One region of the Pseudoalteromonas sp. B131b genome, then DNA from elsewhere that is predicted to be linked to it. Evidence: predicted binding sites of a transcription regulator. Region 1 holds the regulator's gene; each other region holds the start of a gene.
What was found. The regulator sigma-54, encoded in region 1, starts transcription at its own class of promoters, with help from an activator protein. The targets are predictions, from matches to a motif close to GTTGGCACGNNNNTNGNNT.
Positions count from the first base shown of each region.

Region 2: the regulator sigma-54 is predicted to act here: its motif matches at 5,491-5,509, upstream of P4S65_RS02395 (BON domain-containing protein).
Region 3: the regulator sigma-54 is predicted to act here: its motif matches at 2,258-2,276, upstream of P4S65_RS04390 (EF-hand domain-containing protein).
Region 4: the regulator sigma-54 is predicted to act here: its motif matches at 3,868-3,886, upstream of P4S65_RS00205 (EF-hand domain-containing protein).

Region 1 covers NZ_JARLUZ010000001.1:211,359-218,776, forward strand. Annotated here, with positions in the region: gene lptA (lipopolysaccharide transport periplasmic protein LptA) at 1-450, shown strand, start outside; gene lptB (LPS export ABC transporter ATP-binding protein) at 447-1,172, shown strand; gene P4S65_RS01055 (RNA polymerase factor sigma-54) at 1,242-2,741, shown strand; gene hpf (ribosome hibernation promoting factor) at 2,768-3,055, shown strand; gene ptsN (PTS IIA-like nitrogen regulatory protein PtsN) at 3,060-3,512, shown strand; gene rapZ (RNase adapter RapZ) at 3,532-4,377, shown strand; gene P4S65_RS01075 (HPr family phosphocarrier protein) at 4,421-4,693, shown strand; gene mgtE (magnesium transporter) at 4,795-6,153, shown strand; gene P4S65_RS01085 (hypothetical protein) at 6,210-6,494, shown strand; gene P4S65_RS01090 (hypothetical protein) at 6,527-6,760, shown strand; gene P4S65_RS01095 (YgiQ family radical SAM protein) at 6,943-7,418, opposite strand, start outside.
Region 2 covers NZ_JARLUZ010000001.1:488,781-496,198, reverse strand. Annotated here, with positions in the region: gene P4S65_RS02420 (GGDEF domain-containing protein) at 54-1,838, shown strand; gene P4S65_RS02415 (substrate-binding periplasmic protein) at 1,856-2,665, shown strand; gene suhB (inositol-1-monophosphatase) at 2,787-3,590, opposite strand; gene P4S65_RS02405 (VOC family protein) at 3,825-4,241, shown strand; gene P4S65_RS02400 (LiaF domain-containing protein) at 4,563-5,228, opposite strand; gene P4S65_RS02395 (BON domain-containing protein) at 5,545-6,111, shown strand; gene P4S65_RS02390 (YqaE/Pmp3 family membrane protein) at 6,176-6,334, shown strand; tRNA gene P4S65_RS02385 (tRNA-Ile) at 6,615-6,691, shown strand; gene P4S65_RS02380 (RipA family octameric membrane protein) at 7,009-7,418, shown strand, end outside.
Region 3 covers NZ_JARLUZ010000001.1:937,037-944,454, reverse strand. Annotated here, with positions in the region: gene P4S65_RS04400 (TrkH family potassium uptake protein) at 1-1,194, shown strand, start outside; gene P4S65_RS04395 (flagellar brake domain-containing protein) at 1,238-1,891, shown strand; gene P4S65_RS04390 (EF-hand domain-containing protein) at 2,358-2,570, shown strand; gene P4S65_RS04385 (calmodulin) at 2,709-2,921, shown strand; gene P4S65_RS04380 (calmodulin) at 3,022-3,237, shown strand; gene trkA (Trk system potassium transporter TrkA) at 3,314-4,690, opposite strand; gene rsmB (16S rRNA (cytosine(967)-C(5))-methyltransferase RsmB) at 4,767-6,062, opposite strand; gene fmt (methionyl-tRNA formyltransferase) at 6,055-7,008, opposite strand; gene def (peptide deformylase) at 7,030-7,418, opposite strand, start outside.
Region 4 covers NZ_JARLUZ010000001.1:35,791-43,208, forward strand. Annotated here, with positions in the region: partial or broken gene P4S65_RS00185 (DUF1543 domain-containing protein) at 1-229, opposite strand, end outside; gene P4S65_RS00190 (sigma 54-interacting transcriptional regulator) at 240-1,586, opposite strand; gene P4S65_RS00195 (hypothetical protein) at 1,589-2,131, opposite strand; gene P4S65_RS00200 (sensor histidine kinase) at 2,133-3,590, opposite strand; gene P4S65_RS00205 (EF-hand domain-containing protein) at 3,922-4,155, shown strand; gene P4S65_RS00210 (hypothetical protein) at 4,180-4,407, shown strand; gene P4S65_RS00215 (EF-hand domain-containing protein) at 4,716-4,952, shown strand; gene P4S65_RS00220 (calcium-binding protein) at 4,962-5,198, shown strand; partial or broken gene P4S65_RS00225 (amidohydrolase) at 5,333-7,044, shown strand; gene P4S65_RS00230 (YgjV family protein) at 7,060-7,296, opposite strand.

The DNA.
Region 1 (7,418 bases):
AATCAAATATCAATAAGTGCCGACAAACAAGAAGGCCAATTAAAAGAAAACGTCGGAATTTTTGAAAAAAATGTTGAGATTATTCACGGCAACCGCCGTATTACAGCCGACCGTTTAGAAGTACATAAACGTGATGAATTAGGCGATAATAAACAGCTACTAATTGCAACTGGTAGCCCTGCATATTTCGAAGAAAAACAAACTGACGGCACTATAATGAGCGCCAGCGCAAACGAAGTTCGTTATGATGTAGCTAAACGATTTTTAACCCTTATTGGCGATGCACAAGTATCGCAAGCGGGTCAAAAAATAAATGCCAAGAGTATTACTTACGATATACAACAGCAATTAATTAGCGCTGAAAAAGACGAAAACTCAACCGATCGTGTGCATACTATTTTAGTACCTATTGAGACTAAAAAAGAAAAAAACGATAAAGGTCAGCCATGAGTACATTAAAAGCAGAACTATTAGCTAAAAGTTATAAAGGCCGTGAAGTTGTAAAAAATGTAGGTCTGGAAGTAAAGGCTGGCAGCATAGTCGGGTTACTTGGCCCTAATGGTGCAGGTAAAACCACAACGTTTTATATGATTGTAGGCCTTGTACCTAGTGATAAAGGCAAGATTTCTATCGACGATAACGATATTACTCTTTTACCTATGCATAGTCGTGCTAGATTAGGCATTGGTTACTTACCCCAAGAATCATCAATTTTTAGAAAGCTTACTGTTTATCAAAACTTAATGGCTATTTTAGAAACACGTAAAGAGCTAAATAAGCAAGCAAGAGAAGACACACTTAACAATTTATTAGATGAATTTAGTATTCAGCACATTCGTGATAGCCAAGGTATGGCATTATCAGGAGGCGAGCGTCGCCGAGTTGAAATAGCGCGAGCACTAGCCGCTGATCCTAAATTTATATTGCTTGATGAGCCTTTTGCTGGTGTTGACCCTATTTCAGTGTTAGATATAAAGAAAATAATAGAACATCTTAAAAATCGTGGTATTGGTGTGTTAATTACCGACCATAATGTAAGAGAAACTCTTGATGTTTGCGAAAAAGCCTACATAGTTTCTCATGGTGAGTTAATTGCATCAGGCACTCCAGAACACGTATTAAACGATAAAACAGTACGTGATGTTTATTTAGGCGAGCAATTTAGGCTGTAACATTTACGCCATGTCTTTAAGCATCTGCTAGTATTAATTATAACAACATAAAAGGATTGTTAGAGATACATGAGGCAATCATTACAGCTGCGCATGGGCCAGCAACTTACAATGACTCCACAGCTGCAACAAGCAATTCGCCTGTTGCAACTCAGTACATTGGATCTCCAGCAAGAAATACAAGAAGCACTCGACAGCAACCCCCTATTAGAGGTTGAAGAGCAAGATTACGCCGAAGATTCTGCTGGTAAAAACGAGCAAAAAGCAGATAACGACGATGTCACTGTTAGCGCAAATGCTGATGATGTTCCGAGCGAATATGAGCAAGACAGTGGTGAAGCACTTGCTAAAGATACGCTAAGTGATGAAATGGCTATGGATGTTAGTTGGGATGAATATATGAGCGCAGCCCCAGCATCATCATCAGGACCAATGCCTGAAGATGAATCTATATACCAAGGCTCCTCAACTGAAACGCTCCATGAATACCTAATGTGGCAACTACAACTGACTCCCTTTAGTCCTACCGATGAAGCGATTGCGATTGCGATTGTTGAAGCCGTCGATGATTCGGGTATTTTAACACTGAGCTGCGAAGAAATTTTAGAAAGTTTTAATCAAGAGAACGAAGAAGACAACGAAGTTGAACTTGACGAAATAGAAGCTGTTTTAAAAAGAATTCAATTGTTTGACCCTGTTGGTATTGCAGCACGTAGTTTACAAGAATGCTTATGTATTCAGCTGAACCAATACGATAAAGAAACACCCTATATTAATGAAACAAAAATGATTTTAACCGAGCACATTGATCTATTAGCTGCTCGCGACTATCGTACATTAATGAAAAAAACAAAGCTCAAAGAAGAAGAGCTTAAAGAAATAATGACTTTAATACATACTCTTAGCCCAAAACCGGCGGATACTATAGTTAGAGAAGAATCTGAGTATGTAATTCCTGATGTATCGGTGAAAAAAATAAAAGGTCGCTGGGTTGTTGAACTAAACCCAGATAGCATGCCTAAAATCAGAGTCAACAGCCAATATGCAGCAATGTCACGCACCGTTAAATCAAGTGGTGATAGCCAGTTTATTCGCTCGCATCTACAAGAAGCTAAATGGTTTATTAAAAGTTTAGAAAGTAGAAACGATACACTATTAAAAGTAACTAATTGTATTGTTAAGCAACAACAAGGTTTTTTTGAGCATGGCCCAGAAGCCATGAAACCAATGGTTTTAAATGATGTAGCAGAAATGGTCGAAATGCACGAATCAACTATTTCACGCGTAACAACTCAAAAATATATGCATACACCTCGCGGTATTTTTGAGCTTAAATATTTTTTCTCAAGCCATGTAAGTACTGAAAATGGAGGCGAATGCTCATCAACAGCAATACGCGCTCTCATTAAAAAATTAATCGCAGCAGAAAACTCAGCAAAACCATTGAGTGATAGTAAAATTGCAGATATATTAGCTGAGCAAGGAATAAAAGTAGCGAGACGTACAATCGCAAAGTATCGCGAATCTCTAGCTATTCCACCGTCAAATCAGCGAAAAAGTTTGATTTAAGACGCTAAACAAAGAGGGTAATGCTTATGCAACTAAACTTAACTGGTCGTCACGTAGAAGTAACTGATTCATTAAGAGATTATGTAAATACCAAATTTGCGAAGCTAGAAAGACACTCAGATCATATTAATAATGTTCATGTCATTCTTGATATAGAAAAATCAAACCAAAAAGCTGAGGCAACGATTCATGTAAGTGGAGCTGAGTTATTTGCCTCTACTGAACATCAAGATATGTACGCCGCCATTGACTCGCTGATTGACAAGCTCGATCGCCAAGTTATTAAACACAAAGAGAAGCTTGCTCGACACTAATATTATGAAATTAAGTTCACTTATATGCCAGGACTGCAGCAGAGCTGCGGTCCTTTTTAATAGTAAAAAAAGAATTTTAGAGTTCATCAGTCAACTTGCTCATGACAAGCTTCCATATCTTTCTCAACAAGATATTCTCAGCGCCTTAATGAATAGAGAAAAACTGGGAAGCACTGGTATAGGAAGAGGTATTGCAATCCCTCATGGGCGAATGAGCGGTGCAGAAGAGCCTTTAGCACTCGTATTAGTAAGCGAAACACCTATTAATTTTGATGCAATAGATAATCGCCCTGTTGATATATTTGTTGCTCTCATCGTACCTGATGGCGATAACCAGCAGCACTTAAAGACGCTCGCAACGATAGCTGATAAACTAAATAATAAAGATTTTTGTAAACAGTTACGCAGCGCAAAATCAGATACTGAACTGTATCAAGTTATTGTAGAACAATCGTAATTAACATAATGGGTGATAAATGGAATTAATTATCATAAGTGGCCGTTCCGGTTCTGGAAAATCGGTTGCTTTACGCGTAGTTGAAGATTTAGGTTATTATTGCGTAGATAATATTCCAATTAATCTGCTACCTTCTTTAGTGAGAAGTGTATCTGATAACTACGACAAAATTGCAGTTAGTATTGATGTCCGTAATTTACCAAAAGAGCAAGATGAATTTAACGATATCCTTGAATACTTACCTGGCTTTGCTAAACCGACTCTGTTTTATCTAGACAGTGAGGATCAAACATTAATTAAACGTTTTTCTGAGACTCGCCGTCTACACCCGTTATCAGTTGACTCATTACCTCTTGATTTAGCTATAAAAAAAGAAAAAGAACTACTCGATGTTCTCACTACTCGCGCTGACTATATGATCGACACGAGTGATTTAAGTGTTCATCAACTTGCTGAATCAATTCGTGAAAAAATTCTGGGTAAAAAAGATAAACAACTCATTGTTACTTTTGAGTCATTTGGCTTTAAACACGGCATTCCTAAGGAAGCTGATTATGTCTTTGATGCACGCTTTTTACCGAACCCACATTGGGAGCCAGAATTAAAACCTTTAAATGGCTTAGACCAACCCGTAAAGGATTACTTAGCCAGCCACAGCATTGTCCAAAAGTTCACTTGGCAAATTCAAACTTTTGTACAAACATGGTTGCCACATTTAGAGCGAAATAACCGTAGCTACTTAACTATTGCTATAGGTTGTACTGGTGGGCAACATCGCTCAGTATATTTAGCACAAACGATTGGTGAAAGTTTTTCGATGACACATCCAAATGTAAAAATCCGCCATAGAGAACAAGAAAAATAACTCATTCAAAATAATCATCTGTTCAGCTTAGGTAGAGTAACTTATGCGTTTAGAAGACACTTTTTTAATAAAAAATAAATTAGGACTTCATGCAAGAGCCGCTACAGTATTAGCGCAACTTGCAATTAAATTTGATGCCTCAATCATGATATATCAAGATGATAAAGAAGCGCCTGGGGACAGTGTATTGGCTTTAATGCTACTGGAAAGCAGTCAAGGAAAAGAGGTAAAAGTAGTGTGTGAGGGCCCTGATGCCGAACAAGCTTTACATGCCGTTGGTCAATTGATAGCACAACGCTTTAATGAAGAAGAATAGCACTTAGCTAAAAACCGAAACTAAGATAAACTAAATGTGGTTAATTACCCCATTAATAAACCTCCCTATCCATAGTTATATAAAAATCAATAAGGACGCCAATGCCTGAAGCTTTTGAACAAGACTATCCACTACAACAATTAAAACAAGTGACAAAGTCGCTTAACAGTGGTCAATTTGTTCAAGTTAGGCGGATGTTAGCAAAAACAGCTCCTTGTGATACCGCATTATTATTAGAGTCATCGCCGCATAAAATTCGCCGACTACTTTGGCAATTGGTTGACCCTGATGTACAAGGTGATGTTCTTGAAGAGCTTTCCGAAGATGTTCGTTTAGGCATTATTGCCCAAATGGAACCTGAGCACATTGCAGCCGCAACTGAAGACATGGGCCACGATGACTTAGGTGAAGTACTCCGTAGTTTACCAGACACCGTTTATAAAGACGTTGTCAGCGCGATGGATATTCAAGACCGTGAGCGTGCAACACAAGCACTTTCATATCAAGAGCGTTCAGCTGGCGCGCTAATGAACACCGATACGGTAACCATTCGTCCTGATGTAACGCTCGATGTTGTACTTAGATATATTAGGCTACGTGGGGAGCTACCAGAAGGTACAGATGACCTATATGTTGTTGATAAACACAACTGTTTTATAGGCGCTCTATCACTGAGTACGTTATTAACGAACCCACCTGAAAAAATTGTTCGCGATTTGATGGATGAAGATTGTGAATCAATCCCAATTTCAATGGATGAAAGTGAAGTCGCGCAACTATTTGAGCGCCATAATTGGATATCAGCACCTGTTGTGGATGATAACGATCAATTACTTGGTCGTGTCACTATCGATGATATTGTTGACGTAATTCGAGAAGATGCAGAGCATAGTTTACTAGGCTTAGCCGGTCTAGATGATGAAGAAGATACCTTTGCGCCAGTACTAAAAAGCTCTAAAAAACGCTCAGTTTGGTTAGGTGTCAATTTACTAACCGCACTTGCAGCTGCCTTTGTTGCTAGCTTTTTTGAAGGAACACTAGATGTTTTACCTATTTTGGCGGTACTAAACGGTATTGTCCCTTCTATGGGTGGCGTTGCAGGAAGTCAATCGTTAACGCTTGTTATACGCGGTATTGCGGTAGGCCATATAAACCAAACAAACCAACGTTTTTTAATGATGAAAGAACTTGCCATTGGTGCGTTAAACGGTATTTTGTGGTCATTATTAATTGCAGGTGTTATTGCCCTATGGCAATGGGACTTTATGCTTGGTGGTGTACTTGCCTTCGCTATGTTTATGAACTTAGTCGTGGCTGGTGTGGCTGGCGCAAGTATTCCAATAATACTTAAAAGAATGAATATAGACCCCGCACTTGCAGGGAGTGTGGTGCTAACCACTGTGACAGATATTGTTGGTATATTCGCCTTTTTAGGAACTGCTACCTGGTTGCTGGTATAAATTAGAATTTTTTGCAAATAACTAAAGTAAAAAATACTTAGGGTAAAGCAGCAATTATGACAACGAATATCAAGAATAAAAAAGTGACACCCAAAAAAACGCTAAAACAAAAAAGCGTATCCATATTAAAAAGTGTATTGGTATATAGCTCTATATTTTTCGTCATTTATACCGCCGTCAATTGGTGGCGGCAACCTGTCATGCCAGCAAATCCTCAATTACAATTAACAGATTATAAAGGGCAAAACATTGATCTAGCAGCAATGAGCCAAGATAAACCAACCCTTGTGTATTTTTGGGGAACTTGGTGCTCTATTTGTAGTATTACCTCCCTGCCATAAACGAACTCGCAAACGAGAATAATTATCCTGTCGTGAGCATCGCAATAAAATCAGGTTCTGATCAAGAACTACATAACTATCTAAATGATCATGGCTACAGTTTTACGACCGTCAACGATCAACACAGTGAGATATTTACCGCTTGGCAAGGGCAAGTCACGCCATCTTATATAATCTTAAAAGATAATAAAATGACGCAAGGGCTAACAGGTATTCAGCCGTTATGGTCACTTAAATTACGTTTGTGGTTATCATCAACGTTATAAGGAAGAACTGACTGCAAATATATAGGCACTAAATACGCGCAGCTCAAAGAGGGGCTCTAAAAGCTCACTCTTTATCATCTACAATAATATTGATAATAAAGAGCAAGGTTAACTCAACTTACGTATTACGAAGGCTGAAAAGCGCGTATCGCAATTAAACTAATAACTGGCAGATTGAATTACTAACGTGTACTTTGACGATTACCACCTACTTTTGGTTTAGTGTTTGCCTTTTTAAATTGGCTAAAACCGGTATGTCGCGTTAATGCTGGTCGCCCGCCTTTTTTACCGCCTTTACCTATTTTTTCATCACGCCCTTCTTCTGGCACTAAACAGTTAGGCCCTTTACCAATTAAATTAGCTTTACCCATTTTACGTAGTGCTTCACGTATCATCGGCCAACCTGCTGCATCATGGTAGCGTAAAATAGCTTTATGCAATCTACGTTGGCGAGCGCCTTTAGGTACTGGAACAACTTCTGAGTTGTTTTTTATATTACGTAAAGAGTTCATCTCTGTATGGTAAATAGTCGTCGCATTAGCCATAGGTGATGGGTAAAAATTTTGTACCTGATCAAGCTTAAAGTCGTTTGATTTAAGCCATAAAGCCATATTTACCATGTCTTCATCTTTTGTACCTGGGTGAGCAGATATAAAGT
Region 2 (7,418 bases), 280 kb from region 1:
TAATACAGGCTTGCTACTTTATTATTCTTATCAAATTATAATTAGAGTCCGACGTGACCGTACAACACAAAGTTTTAGAGTATATTTTAAATAATGCTGAAATAACGACATTATTTCAGCCTATTTTTAATATATCTAATCAAAGTATTATTGGTTACGAAGCGCTCAGTCGCGGTCCTAAAAATAGTCCACTTGAAATGCCGAATAAATTATTTGAAGTGGCTCATCAGCATGCATTAATTTCAGAACTTGAATTATTATGTCGCTCTAAAGCAATCGAAAACTTTGTAAAATTAAACCTCCAAGGCAAGCTCTTTTTAAATGTAAGCCCTAAAACTTTACTCGATCCGTGTCACCCCAAAGGCGAAACGTTGCATTTAATTGAGCAATTTGGATTAGCTGCGAACAGAGTTGTGATTGAGGTTACTGAGCAAGAGAAAGTTGATGATGGGTTTTTACTTTTAAAAACAATTGCTCATTATCGAGAGCTTGGTTTTACCATTGCTATTGATGATTTAGGCGCTGGCTACTCAGGGTTAAAGCAGTGGTCTGAGTTATGTCCAGATTTTGTAAAAATAGATCGCTATTTTATTGATTTTTGTGATGAGAGTGACGTTAAAAAAGAGTTTTTAAAATCAATCACTATACTTGCTAAAGCAACTAATACAGCCGTTATTGCAGAAGGTATTGAGCGTCCGGAGGAGCTGGCGTTAGTTGAGAGCTTAGGCATTAGTAACGTACAGGGATTTTTACTCGAAAGGCCCAGTTTACGACCAAGTTATGACTTTAGTTCTGAGCAAATACAAGCACTAACATTTAAAGCAAAGGCGCTCTGTGAGCAATCAATGGCAATAGGGTATCTTGCTTTAACTCAGTCAGCAATTGATAGCGAAACACGCTGTAAGGATGCTCACAAGCTATTTGAGCAAGACAAATCAATTATTAGTATCCCAGTATTAAATCAAGATGACCAGCCAATTGGTTTACTTCATAAAGATCAGCTAACGGAAGTATTTGCGGCCCCCTACGGGCACGCACTTTATGATAAACGCCCAGTTACAGAATTAATGGACAAGCAACCATTAGTCGTTGACGAGAATCAAATGCTTGATGTCGTAAGTAAGCAAATAACAGATCAGGATTTTGATATACGCAGGCATATAGTTATTACACGCAATAATAAATACTTGGGATTAGCGCCACTGAGAGATATTTTAAAACATATTACCGAAGAAAAAATTCGCCACGCACAGCACGCTAATCCGCTTACTATGCTACCAGGTAATGTTGCTATAAATGAAGCTATAGAGCAAAGGCTGCGTAATAAGTTAAAATTTTCATTAGCTTATATAGACCTAAATCACTTTAAACAATTTAATGACTTATATGGTTATGCCAGCGGTGATAGTGTAATTAAATTATTAGCCGATGTAACAGTGCAAGCTTGCACAAACAGTGCTAACTTTGTAGGACATATTGGCGGTGATGACTTTATGGTTGTGTTTGACCAAAGTGATGCAGTTACAATTTGCAATACAATTATTGAACGGTTTGAATTGCAGTCACAGCTATTTTTTACTCCTGAGCATATTAAAAGCAAAGGATACTGGGCTACAAATCGCGAAGGTGAAAAGCAATTTGTCCCTTTACTGACCTTATCGATTGGTTTGGTTGAACCTGATTTACAACAGTGTAAAAATAGTCATCAAGTAGCTGCATTAGCGACTGATGCTAAAAAAGAGGCCAAACGATACCGTCATAGCTATCTTTTTATCTGTAAGCGAAGAAGGCCTACACCAGCGGTGGTGCGTTTAGCAAATAGTAAAAAGGTAGTTTAACAAAGTAGGTGATTATTATGTTGCCATTTAAGTATCTGGTTAGCGTTGTAAGCTTGTTTGTGTGTAGTGCTATAGCAAGCGAAGTCAATATTATTAATGTCCCTCAAGATCAACACTCGCATTTTACGCGTGACGACTACCTCAATGAATTACTCTCAAAAGCACTTATCAGAGCAGATTACTCAGCTGAAATAAATTTAGTGCCAGTTCACCCTCATCAACAACGAAATCTTATGGCACTTGATGGGAACGCCCTTGATTTATATTGGAGTATGAGTAGCCCTGAGCGAGAGTCGTTGGCGATTGCAATTAAAATCCCTTTATTTAAAGGGTATATTGGTAAAAGAGCACTGCTTACGAATACAAAAAATGTAGATAAATTTAAAGGTATTACCTCTGTTGAGCAATTATCAATGCTTATTGCAGTGCAAGGTCATGATTGGCCTGACATGCGGATATTAGTTAACAATGGACTAAGTGTTAGGCCACTTTCTAATTTAAACTCGATGTTTGCATTAACAAGTCAGGGGCGGATTGATTATTTTCCGCGCTCATTCATCGAAGTTAATTCAGAGCTTATGGATTTAAAAGATAAGAATTTAGTAATAGTGCCAGATTTATACATTAGCTATCCAACTGGGCTTTATTATTTTGTCTCAAAAAATAAACCCGAACTGGCTCAAGCGATTGAAAAAGGGCTTAAGATCATGCAAAAAAATGGTGAATTTGATGCGCTATTTTATGAGTATTTCGCGACAGAGCTTAATTCATTACCTTACACAAAAGGTAAAACAATAGAGCTTAAGCTTGATAACCCTTATTTTTAGACACAAAAAAAGGAGCCTGAGCTCCTTTTTAGTATACTGCTGTACCAATCTACTTAGGTAGGGAAATTTAATTCGTTAAATTGTTCAAATACTTATGCAGATTAGTATTAGTAGCATTAAATTAGCGAAGTAACGACTCAGTTAATACTGGGCGAATTTCACGAATAATTGCTTGAGTCAATTTTGGTGAACCACAGATGATATTACCGCTGTGGCTATAGTTATTACCACCAGCAAAATCTACAACCATACCGCCGGCTTCTTTAACCATTAGTTCGCCCGCTGCAGAATTCCACGGTTTTAAACCAATTTCAAAAAATCCATCAACACGACCCGCTGCAACGTATGCCATATCTAGTGCAGAACAACCTGCGCGACGAATATCAGCAGTGTGTACAAACAATGCTTTAAACGCTTCAGTGTATGCATCCATGTGGTTTTTATTTTTGAAAGGGAAACCAGTAGCAAGTACAGTGCCCGCAAGAACGGTAGTTTTGCTTACACGAAGACGTTTGCTGTTAAGTTGAGTGCCTTGACCACGAGAAGCAGTGAAAAGCTCACCACGAATTGGATCATAAATAACAGCTTGGTCTAAACGACCTTTAACTTTAAGTGCGATAGAAACCGCGTAATGAGGGATGCCTTTGATGAAATTAGTTGTTCCATCGATAGGATCTACAATCCATTGGTAATCATCATCCTTGCCTTTATGCTCACCTAACTCTTCACCAACAATCGAGTGAGTTGGGTAAGATTGTAAAATAGTGTCACGAATTACGGCTTCAGCTTCTTTATCAATGTTAGTTACTAAGTCGTTAGCGCCTTTTTGTTGCACTTCAACTTTTGATAAATCTTCACTTGCGCGAAGTAAAATTTTGCCTGCGTTACGCGCAGCGCGAACCGCAATGTTTAACATTGGATGCATGGAGTTACCTTTGGGTTGTAAAAGAACGTTTATATATTTCAGCCGGCGTATTTTAGCGATTTCTGCCATAAAGTAAACAATAAACCCTAAATACTTTTGTGTGTTTTTTATACTTTATTGTTCTGCATATATATTTGCGGCTGTATAAAATTTAAATAAATCTAAAAAACCACTTTACCTAAAGTTAACTTGAGGTTTTATTGTGTTTGCATACTCAATCAAGAAGGACACATTATGTATTTAGAACATGTCAATTTAGTGGTTAATAATATTGAGGATATGATTAAATTTTATCAAGCGGTATTCCCTTATTGGTCAATCCGAAGTGAAGGTAGGGGCACTTGGCATGGTAAACCAAGGCGCTGGGTGCATTTTGGTGATGACACACAATACATTGCAATGAGCGATCATGGTGAAGGTGAAAACCGAGATTTAGCAGGCCATCAATTAGGTTTAGCGCACTTTGCTTACGTTACTCAAAATTTAGATGCAGTAGTAAAGCGTTTGCAACAAGTTGGTTTTAAAATAGATAAACAAGGCGGTGACAACCCATTTAGAAAAAATGTTTATTTTATCGATCCGGCTGGATTTGAAGTAGAGTTTGTAGAATATTTAAGTGATATACCAAGCGAGCGAAATAACGATTTATAATAAAACGTCAGGCAGTAACTTAGGCTTATTTATCTTTCGAAGTTGAATTTTAAGCCGTGTGTTTGGTTTTTAGTAGAACACACCTATGTGGTGTACTTATTCCCTATAAATAGGTAATAACAACGTATAAATGCCAAACACAGGCTAACGAAAGGCTCTACCTAGGACTGCAGTTAGCACTGAAAATAGTTGCTTGAGATCGATTTATTATCCAGAGTTCGGGTTATTTAGGTTACAAATCTCGGGCAGCGATTAAACACACCTAATTAAGGCAATATCTGACCTTAAAGGTCAATCGACTCTAACGCGCTGCTAGATAAATTATAATGAGCGGTTATTATTAACGCCAAGTTGTGTTTTTAGCTCGTTTGCAAAGCTCATAAACTTCTCTTTTATGGTGCGTTTTATTTTAACTTCAATCGACCCCATTACTGCTTTACCTTCAATATGAATAGTGGGTCCTTGGCGCTTGTTAAGCGATACCGACTTGTTTTCAAGGCTGCTTAAAATACAAAACATTTTAGAGACTACATTTACATGCTCGGGTACATAAATTTCATCGCTACCAAAAATACAGTTAACGTGAATCGTTACATTTTGATGGGTAAAAATGGCATCAGTAAAATCAAGCACTACAGAGCCCATAAAATTGGTTAAGTATATATTTTTTGGCACAACCCATTGGCCGCTGCGCTCGTTAGAACCCAAAATGCTGCGTAGCGTAAAATCATCATCGCTGTTTTGCTGTGCACTATAATGTGGAGTAAATTGCGATTGTTTTTCTGCTTTATATTGCTGATCGGTATTAAGTGTTAAGTCTTCAACTAGGATTAACAAAGCTTCATTACTACTTGCATCCATAGCCTCATCTAAGCGTCTTTCAAATGCATCCACTGAAATAACGCCATGGCTGTAATTATAAATTAATTGATCAATCACTTGTTCGCGTACTTGCTCTATTGGGCGGTCTTCAACTTTTACAGACATGGGTATTCCTTATTATATTTACTATTGGTAGTGAGTAAGCAAACGGCGTACCAAATATAATTTCAATAATTATCAGAGGCTTAATTTTTCAGTCTGTTTTTAGTTTTGTTATATTAACGATAGATTAACCAAAACAGCAATTATCTAGCTATTTTCACAATGTGAGAAAGTTTTACCGATGAGTCTGTAAATAGTTACACGGCTATAACATGAAATGAGTTGATTTAAATTCCCAACTCATTGAATTTAAATGTTAAATTTAGTTGGCCTAAAGTTCGCATTAGTTAAAGTGTCTTTAATCAAAAGGAGAAAGATTATGAAAACATTTAACAAATCTATTATCGCGGCTTTAGTTCTTGGTACTACGGCTATGAGTGCCCAAGCAAACAGCTGGGAAAACGAAAGTAAAGATGCTTGGATTGATGGTAAGGCAGAAACAGTGCTACTTATGAACACTAATCTAAACAACTTTGACATTAACACTGATGTAAAAAATGGCAAGGTAGTACTTACAGGTAAAGTTGATAGCGAAATTGAAAAAGAGTTAGCAGAAGAACTTGTACTTAGCCTAGATGGCGTATCCGATGTTGAAAACAGCCTGACTGTTGTAAAAAACATGGATACCAAAAACACAGACAAAGACATGATGGATGATGGTGATAACGACCTAACAGACGCTAAAATCACCACCGTAATCACAACACGCTTCCTATTTGACTCAGAAGTTGGTGGTACAGACATCGATGTTGATACCGATAACGGTATTGTAACTCTAAACGGTTCTGTAGAATCTGAAGCTGAAAAACAGCTAGCGGTTAAAATTGCCAAAAATGCTGAAGATGTGCGCGACGTGGTAGATAAATTATCTATCGTTGCTGAATAATGCACTATACTCAAAGCCCAGTGAATCTGGGCTTTTTGTTTTTTAATTTTAAAGGAGTTAAGTTATGGATATCATTCGTATAATATTGTCAGTTTTATTACCGCCACTAGGTGTATTTTTGCAAGTAGGCTTAGGTATGCATTTTTGGTTAAATATTTTATTAACACTGCTAGGTTATTTCCCAGGGTTAATACACGCCATTTATATTATTGCTAAAAAGTAACGTTGTGTTATTTGTATTATTAGTTGTGTAAGTCAATTTTAAATACAGCTTAAATAGGCACTTTTAATTGGCTTGCATGAATCCCTTCTCTTAAATTCCCTCATTTTTACACATTACTCCCTCATAAAAGATTACTATTTAAGCAGTTAGCTTACTGATTGTTAAAATAAAGGTTTTTAGTAGTGACAAGCCCCCAAAAAGTTTTTATACTGCAACCCGCTTTAGTCGCTCTGTGACTGAACGCTTCAAAAATTAACTGCCTAGCAGTTATATAAAAGTTGGCCCCTTAGCTCAGTTGGTTAGAGCACACGACTCATAATCGTTAGGTCCCCAGTTCGAGTCTGGGAGGGGCCACCACTTTTCAAAGCTTTCCAAGTAAATACCTACTAACCGAAATTACCCTGTGCTACCTCTGTGCTACCTCTGTGCTACTTTTTATTCTAGCAAATTAATTTTATAGAGTAACTTTTGAATTTCAGGTAAATAAAAGGAATATTCGTCTAAATTGCTATTCATAGGTCTTGAAGTAAATTGAATGCGAATTTTTATGTTTAGAAGTCATTCAATTATTGCTAGCAATTTGCTAAAAGTATGCGATCCAATTACTAGATGATATAGCTAAACTACATTTATTTTAGTAAGTTAAAAGTATAGAGTTACTTTAAGGAGTTGCTATGGGAAAGCAAAGCGGGGATTCAGTGAGCAAGTTTGAAGTATATAAAATAGCACTGGATACTAGGAACATGGAAATAGAGCTGTTTTGGAAGCGATCAAACTACTTTTTAGTGTTAAATACAGCTGTTGCAGCAGGCTTTTTCTTGAAAGCTGGTGATAGTCACCAGTTACTCCTTGGTTTTTTTGGTCTTGTTGTAGCTATACTTTGGTTGTTCGTTAACATCGGCGGGAAGTTTTGGCAGTCTCGTTGGGAGAGGAGGCTTCATCTTACCGAAGAATCCTTAAATCTCACTAATAAACTATTTTCATCTGATTGGGGTGAAATCAACAACGATGTAAAAGAAAGTATTAGATTTAGTGACCATTCAGGTATTAGAAAACTGTTTGATATGATTTTGCTAAAAAAGCC
Region 3 (7,418 bases), 730 kb from region 1:
CCGCTTATATTTTTACAAGAACCGAATTTATCGCTCGCTGATGCGGTATTTGAAGCATTTTCTGGCTTAACAACCACAGGCGCTACAGTGCTTACCGGTATTGAGTATTTACCCAAATCGGTGTTGTTTTATCGCCAGCAACTCCAGTGGTTTGGCGGTATGGGTATAATCGTACTCGCCGTCGCTATACTGCCTATGTTAGGCGTGGGTGGTATGCAGTTGTACCGCGCTGAAATTCCAGGCCCGGTAAAAGATTCAAAAATGACTCCACGGATTGCTGATACAGCTAAGCATCTTTGGTACATTTATGTGTCGCTTACGTTGACATGTATGCTCGCTTATTGGGCGGCAGGAATGAGCTGGTTTGATGCTATCTGCCATGCATTTTCTACAGTGGCGATAGGCGGCTTTTCTACTTATGACGCATCGATAGGTCACTTTGATAGCCCTGTCATTAACTTTATTTGTGTATTCTTTTTAATTATTGCTGCAATTAATTTTTCGCTACATTATGCCGCTGTATCGAGCCGAAACGTAAGAGTTTATTTACGTGACCCTGAATTTAAAGTTTTCCTATGCATTCAGCTTGCACTTGTAGTTATTTGTTTTACGGTGCTTTCGTCAAATGAAATATATGCTAATGGCGACGAAACCCTCGATCAGGCTTTATTCCAAGCAGTATCAATGAGTACAACGGCAGGCTTTGCTACTGATAACTTTTCAACATGGCCTTTGTTTTTACCTATTTTACTTATATTTTCGAGCTTTATTGGTGGCTGTGCAGGCTCTACCGGTGGTGGTATGAAGGTCGTTCGCGTATTTTTACTTTATTTGCAGGGCGTGCGTGAGCTTAATCGTTTGGTGCATCCTCGTGCTATATATTCAATTAAGTTGGGTCGAAAGGCGTTGCCAGATAAAGTGGTAGAAGCTGTGTGGGGCTTTTTCTCTGCTTATGCGCTGGTGTTTATTATTATTATGTTAGCGCTTATGGGCACGGGTATGGATAACATAACGGCGTTCTCTGCCACTGCTGCTTGTTTAAATAATTTAGGTCCAGGTTTGGGTGATGTAGCATCGCATTATGGCGCGATAACTGATGGCGCTAAATGGTTACTTACTATTGCGATGGTGTTTGGCCGGTTAGAAATATTTACTTTACTTGTGTTATTTACGCCAACGTTTTGGCGTGGATAAAGCTAACTGTTTTATTTAAAAAATACATTACAAGGGAGAGAATATGCCAATAAGCAATCTTAATAATATAATTATTGGCAGCTTGGTCGATCTAGAAATTTTAACGCCTACCAGTAGTAAACGTATTAAGACTGAGATGGTGGGATTACTTGATGATAAATTTATTATTTTAAATTATCCAAGCTCAAAACGCTTACCTGCGGCAAGTGATTATTTACGTGACGGTATAACCGTTGTCGTGAGGGCTTTAATAGAAGGCAGCGGTGGGAAAGTAATTGCGTTTCGTCAGAAAATTATGTCTATTTCTTCTCATCCGGCTCGGCTTATTTTTATAAACTTTCCTGAGCAGGTTCAGTTATTTAGTTTGCGTTCGCAAACGCGTATCCCTACTTTATTACCTGCAAAGCTAAAACTAAGTGACGACAGAGTACTCGAAGGTGTTATTAAAGATATCTCATTAACGGGAGTTATGTTTGATGTTAGAAGTAATAAAGAGCTTGAAAGTATAAAAGATATGCAATGTACTATTATGCTAGATAGCAGTGCGCAAAATTTTGAAGGCGAGGTGTGTAGTGTTAAAGAGCATGATGCGGGGATCAGGTGTGGTATTAAACTATTAGCCAGTGAAGATGAAATGAATACCTTTATGAAAGAGCACTTTATTGATCCCTCCATGCTCGAATTCGAAGTCGGTTAAAAGAGATTTCGCTATTTTGCAACAAAATAGCGATTGCCTGCTTTATAGATGAAAATTATTTGGTTATTATTTTTAATAATTAAATAAATAATATAAAACAGTAACTTAAAATAATAAAAGATTACCGTAATCTAATTTCATGTAATAAACCCAACCCAAATAAAGCTAATTTTTTGCTTTAAACCTCATCTAAAATATCTAAATTCATAATTTGTGGTTTTTTAATCTAAATTAACCTCTTGTTTTTATTGTCTATTTTGTTTTTTCATATCGCTGTGTTGCTAAAAAGCAACAGGAAAACACTTGAAATTTATCCATATCACGATTTTATACTGTTAACCAAATGAAAAATAACAGCTTTTAAAAGTTGGCACCTAAGTTGTAATAGTCATGGTGTACTGAACTTAAGCGTGATTTAAAGTAAGACACCTTAATCGCACACACATAAATTTGAAGGATACATATTATGAAACGCATTAATAAAACACTAGCACTTATTGCATTAGCATCTTCTTCAGCCGCTTTTGCTGCAACAGATTTTGATACACTTGATGTAGATGGCAGTGGCACAATTAGCCAAGCAGAAGCATCAGTAGATGCAAAGTTAATGAGCATGTTCTCAGAACTTGATACTGACCAAAATGGTGAGTTATCAAAAAAAGAATTTTCAGAAGCTTAATTAACAAGTATTTATCCTGAGTTGCCACAGACAACCTAAGTAGGCAAGGAGCTTACGAAAGAGGGTAACAAGGAAGTGAAAAATTACGTTTAAGCTAAACGAAGCAACTTTTTTGATAGAACATTGAAGGATTAAACTATGAAACATTTAAATAAAGCACTGGCACTTATAGCTATAGCGTCTTCTTCAGTTGTATTTGCAGCATCAGACTTTAATAGCCTTGATATAGATGGTAGCGGCACAATTAGCCCAAGTGAAGCGGCAGTCGACACCGATTTAATGGCTGAATTTATCGAGCTAGATACCGACGGTAGCGGTGAGCTTTCTAAAGAAGAGTTCGCTAATTACTAGTTAACCAGAGTTCAGGTTAATTAATCTTTTTCAGATTAAACATTTTTCACAGTCAGGGATCTTTGAAAAGGACTTCCTCTTTATTATTTAGGAAATTATTATGAAAACATTAAACACAACACTGGCCGTCATCATTTTAGCATCGTCGTCAGCTGCGTATGCCGCCGTTGATTTTGCCTCTTTTGATATCGATAGTGACGGGGTTATCACCAAGCAAGAAGCGCAAGTTAACGCGCAGTTAGTGAAATTATTTGATGACTTAGACACTGACGGGAATGGTGAGCTTTCTAAAGAAGAGTTTGCAAAAGTACAGTAACTCTAAAATGATAATTAACACGCGATTATCAACGATTAAAGCCGCCTTCGCCAGCGGCTTTTTATACGTCATAAGACTACAAAAATATAGCACTTACCTGAAATAGTTTTTCTACTACATTAATGTGTTTTTTATCGATTAAAAACATAATAACGTGATCGCCTGACATAATAATGGTGTCGTCATGAGCAATGAGTACGTCGTCATTTCGTACAATTGCCCCAATCGTTGTACCTGCAGGAAGTTTTATATCTGCAATAGCACGGCCAACCACCTTTGATGTATTCTCATCACCATGGGCTACCGCTTCAATCGCCTCTGCTGCACCTTTGCGTAATGAGTAGACGTTAACAATGTCGCCACGACGTACATGTGTTAGTAATGCCGAAATGGTGGCTTGTTGAGGAGATATGGCAATGTCTATTTCTCCCCCTTGTACTAAATCAACGTAAGCACCACGCTGAATAAGTACCATTGTTTTTTGTGCGCCCATACGTTTTGCAAGCATGGCTGACATAATATTTGCTTCATCGTCATTGGTTACGGCAATAAATACATCAACTTGATCAATATGCTCTTCTGAGAGTAATTCTTGATCTGATGCGTCACCACAAAATACAACTGTGTTATCTAGCATTTCTGAGAGTTGCTCAGCACGCTCTTTGCTACGCTCAATTAATTTAACAGTGTGGTTTTTTTCAAGTGAGCGGGCAAGGCCCGCGCCAATGTTACCGCCACCCGCAATCATAATTTTTTTGTAAGAACGTTCAAGTTTTTGTAGTTCGTTCATTACTGCGCGTATATGTTTTGTAGCGGCAATAAAAAATACTTCGTCATCGGCTTCAATGACCGTTGTACCTAGTGGTTTGATTGCTTTACCTTGGCGGTAAATAGCGGCAACACGGGTTTCTACATTAGGGATGTGTTCTTTAAGTGCAGACAATGCATAACCGACGAGTAAACCGCCATAATAGGCTTTCACTGCAACTAACGAGAGCATGCCATCGGCAAACTGCAATACCTGTAATGCGCCAGGGTAGTCGATTAAGCGACGAATGTACTTGGTCACGAGTGCTTCTGGGGCAATGTAATGATCGATTGGCAAGTCGTCGTTCTGAAAAAGTTTCTCGCGGTATTTTAAATATTGCTCTGAGCGAATACGGGCAATTTTAGTGGGCGTTTTAAAAATACTGTACGCCACTTGGCATGCAACCATGTTTACTTCATCTGAACTGGTTACTGCAATAACCATATCGGCGTCTTCAGCTCCAGCTTGACGTAATACATCAGGATGCGCACTGTGTCCTACTACACCTTGTAAGTCGTACTTATCTTGAAGTTCACGTAATCGGTTACCATCTATATCAACGACTGTAATTTCATTCTGTTCGCCTACTAAATTCTCAGCGAGTGTTGCGCCTACTTGGCCAGCACCGAGTATGATTATTTTCATTATTTACCCGTGTTATAAGTAGCAATTAAGAGCCATTTTTAAATTATAAAAATGGCTAATTTACAGTTCATTAATTTTAGATTTTTTTAACTAGCTTAGCGTAATAAAATCCATCGCTTTCGCCTGGTAGTAGCTGTAACCCTGGCATTGTAACGGTGTCTTTGTCATGCAGAGGAATGTGCTCTGCATCGTCATTATTAGCTAAAAACTTAGCTACTTGTTGCTGATTTTCTTGTGGAAGAACCGAACATGTAGCGTATACCAATGTACCACCTGGTTTTAAAAGTGGCCAAATACTATTGAGTATATCACCTTGTAACTTAGCTAAATCTTCGATGTCTGATGCGCGACGTAACCATTTTATGTCAGGGTGGCGGCGAATTACACCAGTGGCCGAACAAGGCACATCAAGCAAAATACGATCAAATAATTTTTCGTCCCACCAAGTATGTGGTTGCGAGGCATCACCACATTGCAAGTCTGCACCTAAGCCAATACGGGTAAGGTTTTGCTTAACACGTTCAAGTCGAGTTGAGTCGCTATCGAGTGCAAGTACGTCTGCGTCAGCAAGTTCTAATATGTGACAGGTTTTTCCGCCAGGTGCTGCACAGGCATCTAAAATAGTGTCATCTGCTTTAGGCTCTAAAAAGCGTGCTGCAAGTTGTGCTGCGGCATCTTGTACTGAACATGCACCTGTATCAAACTCTGGTAAGGAAAATACATCGCGTGGTTTAGCGAGCTTAATACCGTCTATAAAGTCAGGATTTAAGGTATGTTCAATATCGTTCGCCGTTAGCATATCGCTGTATTCTTGCGTGCTATATTGTGCTTGATTCACACGTAACCACATAGGTGCTTGTTGTTGGTTTTCTGCAAGTATGTCTTCCCAACTATCTGGGTAGGCCTCTTTTACTTGTTTGATAAACCAATTAGGGTGGTTGTATAAACACACAGGGATAAGCTTCGCTTTTTCTTCAAGCTCAATTTGCTGGCGTTGAAAACTACGTAATATAGCGTTAATAAGCCCTTTTAAACCTAAAGCACGTAATTGAGCAAGTGCATTTACAGTTTCAGATATTGCTGCGTGCGGCGGTACACGCATGTGTTGTAGTTGATAAATACCTACATATAATAAAAATTGAAATATTCTGCGTTTACCTTTTAGTGGATCTTCCACTAAATGTTGGCAGTAGTTTTCAAGGCTAGGTAAGTAGCGTAAAACGCCATAACAAATTTGTTGTAGTAGCGCTTTGTCTTTTGGTGGTAAGCCTTGGCTAGCAAATGGCAGTTCTTGATTAAGCGAAGCGCCTTTATCAACTACGTTATATAAAGTTTCAGCGGCAAGCGCTCGTACGTTTTGAACATTACTCATTGTTTTCGCCTAATACTGTGCCAGGGGTAACCCAGTCACTACGACCATTTAAAAAGTCGTTAATTGCCATTGGTTTTTTACCTTGCGGTTGTAATTGCGTAATACATAAAGCATGTTCACCACACGCCACTACTACGCCATTTTTGTCGCTTGATAAAATTTGCCCAGGATTACCTGATTGCGAGGTAACCTGCGCTTGATAAATCTTTACTGTTTGCCCACTCATTTGAGTAAAGCACACAGGCCATGGGTTAAAAGAGCGAATGTTTCGCTCAATTTGCAGCGCACTCATGGACCAGTCTATATTAGCTTCCTCTTTAGAAAGCTTTTTAGCGTAGTTAGCAAGTTCATCGTTTTGAGGTTCAGGCGTGATCTCACCATTAGCTAATTTATTAATGGTTTCAATTAACGCATCTGGACCTAGCTCAGCAAGCTTGGTATATAAACTAGCGCTAGTTTCTGTCGTGCTAATAGGGCAGCGGCTTATATGTAGCATATCGCCGGTATCTAGCCCTTCATCCATTTGCATTATTGTTACGCCGGTTTGTTCATCACCAGCCCAAATTGCGCGTTGAATAGGTGCAGCACCGCGCCAGCGCGGTAATATAGAACCATGCACATTTAAACAACCTAAACGTGGAGCTTCTAAAATAGCTTTAGGTAAAATTAAGCCATACGCTACAACAATCATAATGTCGGCATTTAAGCTTGTTAGCTCTGCTAGTGCTTCATCATTTTTTAATGACTGTGGCTGAAAAACCGGTAAGTTGTGCTCAAGCGCTAGCGCTTTTACTTCACTGGCTTTTAATTTTTTACCACGACCGGCAGGGCGGTCTGGCTGGCTATATACCCCCACTATTTGATGTTCGCTTTGTATTAGCGCTTGTAAATGACGTGCGGCAAAATCCGGCGTACCGGCAAATATAATGCGTAATGGTTGAGTCACTGAGTTTTCCTAAGGTGCTTATTACTGTTCTGCAAACTTGGCTTCTTTTTCAAGCTTTTTACGAATACGTTGGCGCTTTAATGGAGATAAGTAATCAATGAATAGCTTACCTTGAAGGTGATCTAGTTCGTGTTGAATACAAATGGCCAGCAGTTCGTCTGCATCTAGTACAAATTCTTCGCCGTTTTCGTTAAGTGCAGAGACTGTTACTGTTTCTGCGCGGTCAACTTTTGCATACGAGTTAGGTACTGATAAACAGCCTTCTTCGCTAATAGTTGAGCCATCTTTTTTGATGATTTGTGGATTAATTAATACCAGTGGCTCATCACGCTCTTCTGATACGTCAATAACAACAATTCGTTGATGGATATCTACTTGTGTAGCAGCAAGCCCTATACCATTTTCATCAT
Region 4 (7,418 bases), 180 kb from region 1:
AGTTGTTTATTTTGCTCCACATAGCTCTCGACTACTTCTACTTTAAAACCATCTATATGATTAATTGCCATGTAGCTATCCATGTGAACATTACTTCTGTCGCCTACCCACTGGCTTTTTAACTTTGAGTAGGTTTGTTCTATATTCTCCCCTACAACAAAACGAATATCATGCATTTCTATATGGCAACCCTGAATTCGCCCCCTAAATACACCATAAATAACTGCATTTGCTTCTCTTTATAAATTATCTACATCAATATTATGTTTTTTAATCAGTTTATAAAAGTCTGAACGGTTACGTTTGGCAAACTTAGCGCCTTCAGCTACGTTACCACCAGCCATTTTTAAAGTGTTAATTACATAGTCGCGCTCAAACTCTTTTTTAGCGTCGTTTAGTGATAATGGTTCTACGTTTTTTTCATTACTATTTAGCGCAGCTAACACTAAGTGCTCTGAAATAACATCGCTTGGCGTTAATGCTACAACCTGCTCTACTACGTTTTGCAATTGGCGGATATTACCTGGCCAATCGTAACGTACAAGTGCATGCATAGCATCGCTTGCAAAGTGTTTTTCATTTTGGTTCATGCGCTTAGCAATGCTTGCACTAAAATGTTGTGCTAATAAGCTTATATCTTCGCGGCGTTCACACAGTGGCGGTAATTTTAAATTAACTACGTTTAAACGATAGTATAAATCTTCCCTAAATTGCTGGTTTAAAATAGCTTCAGGAAGATTTTTGTGTGTTGCCGATACAATACGCACATCTATTGCTATCTCTTCTTGAAAACCTACTGGGCGAATTGTTTTTTCTTGTAATACGCGCAGTAACTTAACCTGCAAGTTAAGCGGCATATCGCCTATTTCGTCTAAAAATAACGTGCCACCCTGTGCTTGTTGAAACAAGCCTTGGTGATCTTTAATTGCACCCGTAAACGAGCCTTTTTTATGACCAAATAATTCGGACTCTAAAAGCTCCCCTGGTACAGCGCCACAGTTAATTGCAACAAAAGGGCCACCGCTTACATGACTATGCTGATGAATCGCCTGTGCGAGTAACTCTTTACCAGTACCACTAGCCCCCGAAATAAGTACATTAACTTGCGTTGGCCCAAGTAGTTTTACTTGCTCTAACAAGTGCAGCATTGCACCACTGCGCGTAACTATATTACTTTTAGGTGCAGCTTCATCAGCGTTAACACCGTGAATTTCAATTGCTTTAGCAAGGCTGTCAAATAGCTCATCTTTATCTACAGGTTTAGTTATGAATGCAAAAATGCCCTGCTTAGTTGCCTCTACTGCATCAGGAATTGAGCCATGCGCTGTCATCATAATGACAGGTAATGCTGGGTAGCGGTTTTGCAGCTGACGATGCAGTGCCATACCATCCATTTCATCCATGCGTAAGTCGGTTATTACGGCATCAAACACTTGGCTTTTAAGTATTTGTAGTGCGGTTAAGCCGTTTTCACAGGTTGTCACTTCGTATCCTTTTGATTCAATACGAATAGCGAGCAGTTTTAATAAGCTAGCGTCGTCGTCAACGAGTAATACTTTTGCACTTTGCACTTTAGTTGCTGCCATCGTTACTGCTCCTTCGTTTCTTCTCGTAGTAAAAGTTGCTGCTCAATCGTAGCTAACGATGAGAGGGTTTCTTGCATTTTATTATTAAGTGCTTGCTGCTCTTTTTTAGCATTTATTTGCATAGTTACTTGCTGCTTTTGAAGCCATAAATATTGCTTTATGTCATCAGGCCAAAAGTAAGCAAGATCGAGTTTTAGCAACTTAGTCATTACCGTATTTGGATCATCATTTATGTTTAAGCACATAAATTTAAAAAAGCGTTTAAGCTCGTTTTCACCTGTAAAAACATCTTTGTTAGGTACCAATTTAAATCCGCCACACTGATTAGCGTGCCATGCAATAACTTGCTCTGCAGGAGGATAGCTTGGTTCAATTTTTGGTTTAGGTTTTGGACTAGGGTTACTGTTTTTGTCGTTCGTTTTTTTTGTATCGACCACAGGTGCAGGTGTAATTGACACACGCTCTTTTTGCCCATTATTAATTTCACAACCTGATATAACCATGCTACTAAGCACACATAAAATAGCGATTAAACGCAAGCGCATGTTAATTAACTCCTAGACTTTTTGTTATGGGAATTTTAATTGAAAACCGGCAACCATGTGGCTCGTTATGCTCAACAGTAAGTGTACCTCTTAGCTGTTCAACAGACTCTTTTACAATAGTTAAGCCCAGCCCACTGCCTTGCAGCGTAACATTTTTACTGTGTTTACCTTGATAAAATGCGCTGAAAATTTGAGTTTTTTCTTGCTCTTTAATACCGCACCCTTTATCAAGTACAACGATACAAAGCTGGTTTTGCTCAAGCGCTAAATTAATAGTAACGCTTTGCTTATTATCTGAAAATTTTAAGCCATTTGAAATAAGCTGAATTAAAATCATCTCAATAAGCTCACTAGGTAAAGCAAGCGGTTTGTTAGGTAAAGTGTTTTGCCACTGCAGAGCTTGCTCACGCGCACTTAAGCGATGCTCAAAATGGCTATTAATTTTATTAATAAGAAGACTAAATTCAACTTCGCTTAAGCTGTCTTTACTGGTGCGAATCGCATTATAACTCAGCAGGCTGTCAATCATTGTGCGAAGGCGCACCATAGATTGGCTAATAAGCTCAAGCACTGCTTTTTGCTCAGCGGTAATTGGGCCTACTATTTCATCAGTTAATAAGTCAGTGCCTTCAACCATTGACGCAAGCGGCGTTTTTAGCTCATGGGTAACATGGCGTAAAAAAGTATCTTTTTGCTGCTCAAGCATATGAAGTTGCTCTTGCACCCATTGGAGCTTTTCTCCTAGCTCAACAAGCTCAGCTGAACCTTTCACAGATATTTTTTGCTGCCAATGCCCCTGCCCTAGCTTATCAATAACCGTAGTTAACCCTTTTAGTCGCCCACTTATACGCCATAAAAAACCACCACCAACAATTAAAGTAAGCGGAATAAGTGCCACCAGCCAGTTTATAAATGAAGTTTGTAAGCTTGTAAGCTCATTTTGGTTATTGGTAATTTGCGCTTCGTTTTTATCACGTAACCATAAAGTAAGCTCAGCAACTAAATCGCTCACTGGCACAAATAGCTCAGCTTGTTGTTGTTTTTGCTCAACGAGTTTTACATGCGCGGTTTGTAAGGTGGTATATAAGCGTTGCCATTGGTGAATATACTCTTTATTCGTGTTTACAAATTTGAGTTCATCAATGCTTTGTAGGGATGATTGCCATTTATCGACAATGAGCTTATCAAGCGATTCACTTTTTAATACCCAGTTTTGCCTAGTGGCGCGCTCAAGGCTGTTGAGCTCTTGTTTTAGAGTATTAAACGATTTGGTAACTTGATAGTTGTTACTCACGATACTTTGAGTAACCGCTAATTGCTTGTTAAGCGCATTTAAAAATACAATCACCACTATAGAAAGCGGGAGTAACGAAAGCAGCATACTCATTGCAAATTGCCCAATTAAATTAGGCCGCCAGTTAAGCATTGCTTGGTATTTTTTAGCTATGGTTGCTGGCATTTCGTTTAGTCCTTTTAAGTTAAGCGTTCTATTATTAAGTGCTTACCTTATACACTAGCTGAACCAGCAATTATATTTAATACGATTAACAGCCAGCGCTACAAAAACAATGTGTCGCCAAATAGAGACAACGTAACTCGTTGATTTTAATAAACTCCCTTTCACCCCCACCAAATAATGTTGCAAAAGGCGCACAAAAATTACAATAAACCCAGTAAAAACTTCTCACTGGCTTAAAGCAAAAATAATAACCAATTGAAAAATAACAATAATTATTATTGGCACCATTTTTGTAATAGGAGGAATAACTTTAATCAATAAGGAAATAATTATGAACAAACGCACTTTAGTAATTTCATCATTACTGGCTTTAGGCTTTTTAGGCGCTAATGCACACGCAATGGACGTTCACGCGACTTTTAACGAACTTGATAAAGACAGTAACGGCACATTAAGTGAAGCCGAAGCAGGTGAAGATGCCGTGTTACACGAGAATTTTTCTCAAATTGATACAAATCAAGATGGGCAATTGTCGCTAGATGAATTCAAAAAATTTATTCAATAAACTCATTTAATAAGGAACGTGATTATGAAACAACTTATCGCCGCTTTTTCATTAATGTTTTTAGCAATTAGTGCCACCGTAATTGCATCGCCAACAAATGTGCGTTTTGCCCACCTAGATAAAGACATGGACGGACAAATATCAATTATCGAAGCCAAGCAAGACAAAGAAGTAATGAAGCAATTTACCGATTTAGACGAAAACGATGATGAAGTGATTTCTAAGACAGAGTTTAAAAGCTTTAAGCCTTAACAAGTTAAGTTTTGCTTAAGCTTTTATCTAGTAGAGTGAACTAAAGCATTTGCCATAATCCCTGAGGGAGTGTGTAAAAGGATTTAATGTTGGGATTTAAATTATGGCAAGTGCTTTCCCCGCTTCTACTAAATTGTTTATAACCTAAATAACCTAAATAACCTAAATAACCTGAACTCTGGTTAATAAATCTATCTCAAGCAGCTATTCCCAGCGCTGACTGCGTTGAATTTACTCGTAATAGGCCAGATGTGTTAGCTAACTTCTCAACCAGATTACAGGTTAAATAATCTTTTGGAAGAAATACCATGAAGATACTTTCCTTTGTTACAAGCATCTTAATACTATCAAGCTTTGACGCCCTAGCACTTGATGTTAAGCAACGCTTTTCCCATCTCGATACTAACAAAAATGGTTATTTAACCCATGATGAACTTGAACCTCAACCACAATTATTGAGCACATTTTTGATATGGGATAAAGATCAAGATAACCAAATTTCATTAATCGAATTTAAAAATTATCTAACCAATAACCTCTACTGAGTATTTCCTATGAAAAAAATACGCTATATGGCACTTTTTGCATTCAGCACTTTTTGCACTCTAAGTTTTGCCGCAAGCAATAATATTGTTGAACAATTTAATAAATTTGATAGAAACCAAGATGGCTTTTTAACACGTGGAGAAGCATCAATAGACCCTGCTCTTTGGTCTCGATTTTCAAGCTATGATCAAGATAAAGATGGTAAGCTAACATTAAATGAATACGGTTTATACGCGAGTAAATAATTGTTAACTCTTAAGCTAGGTAGGTATCACTAACTAGCTTTAGTTTACTTCGTCCCCCAACCATCTCATCATATTGGTATTATAAAAATGATTTTGTTAGTGTTGATTCACTAACAATAAAAAAATAATGCCTTATGCTACTCAAAAAACTAATCAAACCACTCATACTAGCCAGCCTTTGCGCAAGTTCTAGCTACACTCTTGCACAAACAAAAGTAATTTATAACGCCAATGGTTACACCCCTTTATACAAAGGCGAAGTACAGCAGTTTTCTACCCTTGTCATTAAAGATGGCAAGGTAGTAAAACTAGGTAGCGATACACTTAAAGATAGCTACCCAGACGCCAAGCTCATTGATGTACAAGGTAGCACCTTATTACCAGGCTTAATTGATGCTCATGGCCATGTTATTGGCCTGGGAGATAACTTATCGCAGCTTGATGTACGTGGTGCAAAATCGGTTGATGAAGTCACAAATAAACTAAAAATATTTGCCAATAACAAACAAGGTTGGATTATAGGGCGAGGTTGGAACCAAGAGCTTTGGGCTGATACCCGCTTCCCAACAGCTAAAGATTTAGACAAAGTAGTTAATGATCGTCCAGTTGTGCTTTCACGTGTAGATAGCCACGCTATTTGGGCAAATTCAAAAGCGCTCGAACTTGCAGGTATTACCGCCCAAACAAAAGCACCTGAAGGCGGTGAAATAATTAAAGACGAATTTGGCAACCCTACCGGCATATTTGTAGATAAAGCAGAATCGCTAATTACCCAGCATATGCCAGAAGCTTCCAAGCAAGATATAAGCGACTCACTAGATGCAGCAGGTAAACATTTATTAAGTTTAGGTATTACCTCTACCCATGATGCTGGCATTGATAAAGCAACGTGGGAAGTTTACAAAGAACGCAGTGAACTAGGAAATTTACCTGTGCGTATTGTGGCCATGTTAAGTGGTGCTAGCCCCGACTTAAACACAATGCTTAAAGCAGGGCGATACCAAGACGCAAACAGTTTCATGTCAATCCGCAGTGTTAAAGTATACGCCGATGGTGCACTTGGATCTCGTGGCGCAGCTCTTATTGAAGATTATGCAGACCGTACAGGCCATCATGGATTAATGCTAGAGACACAAGAAAAACTCGAAGCACTCTTTACGCAAAGCTTTAAGCGCGGTTTTAGCGCTCACACCCATGCTATTGGCGATAAAGCAAATAAAGTGGTACTTGATGCTTATGAGAAGGTGTTTAAAAAACGGGAGGGATATTGCTTCGTAACCGTATAGAACATGCGCAAATTGTAACGCTTGAAGACATTCCTCGCTTTAAAAAGTTAAAGATAATCCCATCAATGCAACCAGTGCATGCTACATCAGATATGCATATGGCAGAGCAACGCTTAACTGAAAAACAACTAAGCGGTGCCTACGCTTGGCAATCTTTTTTACAGCAAGGATCTATTATTGCGGCTGGGTCGGACTACCCTGTAGAACTCGCTAATCCATTCTATGGGTTATATTCAGCCATTACACGCATGGACCACAATCAATTACCTAAAAATGGTTGGCGTGCAAGTGAAGTATTAAGTAGAGAAGATGCATTACGTGCATTTACTTTAGGCGGTGCGTATGCCGCACATCAAGAGTTTAAAATTGGTAGCTTAGAACAAGGTAAATGGGCTGACTTTATTTTAATAGACAAAGATTACTTTAAAATACCTGTTGATGAGATTTATGAAACGAATGTGTTGCAAACATGGATAGCAGGAATAAAACGGTACGAAAAAGAAAAAATATTATCGATAAATAAAACCTATAAAGGGTTAACGCAAGTTAACCCTTTATAGTTACAGCGTAGTATTTTAGCTTTTAGGCGCTTCAACTTTTGGCTGACGATATATTTTTATAATGTGATATAAATTTACGAGCGACAATAAGCCGTTGGTAAAAATCACAGGTACTGCACCAATGGCAACACCATATGCAGTAAATACAATACAACCAAACATGTTGTACCAGCGTAGTTTTACTACATCAGTCATTGTTAACGATGCAACCAATAAAGCTGACGCAATATAACCTAAATATTCCCAACTCAATTGTTCTCTCCCAGCCTTTAGGTTAGCATTACACTACTGCTAGCTTATGACATTTATAAGTATTGCAAAGTAACAACAAAATAAAAAAGCTAACTTGCTTAAAAAACCTGAAAAAGTTTGCC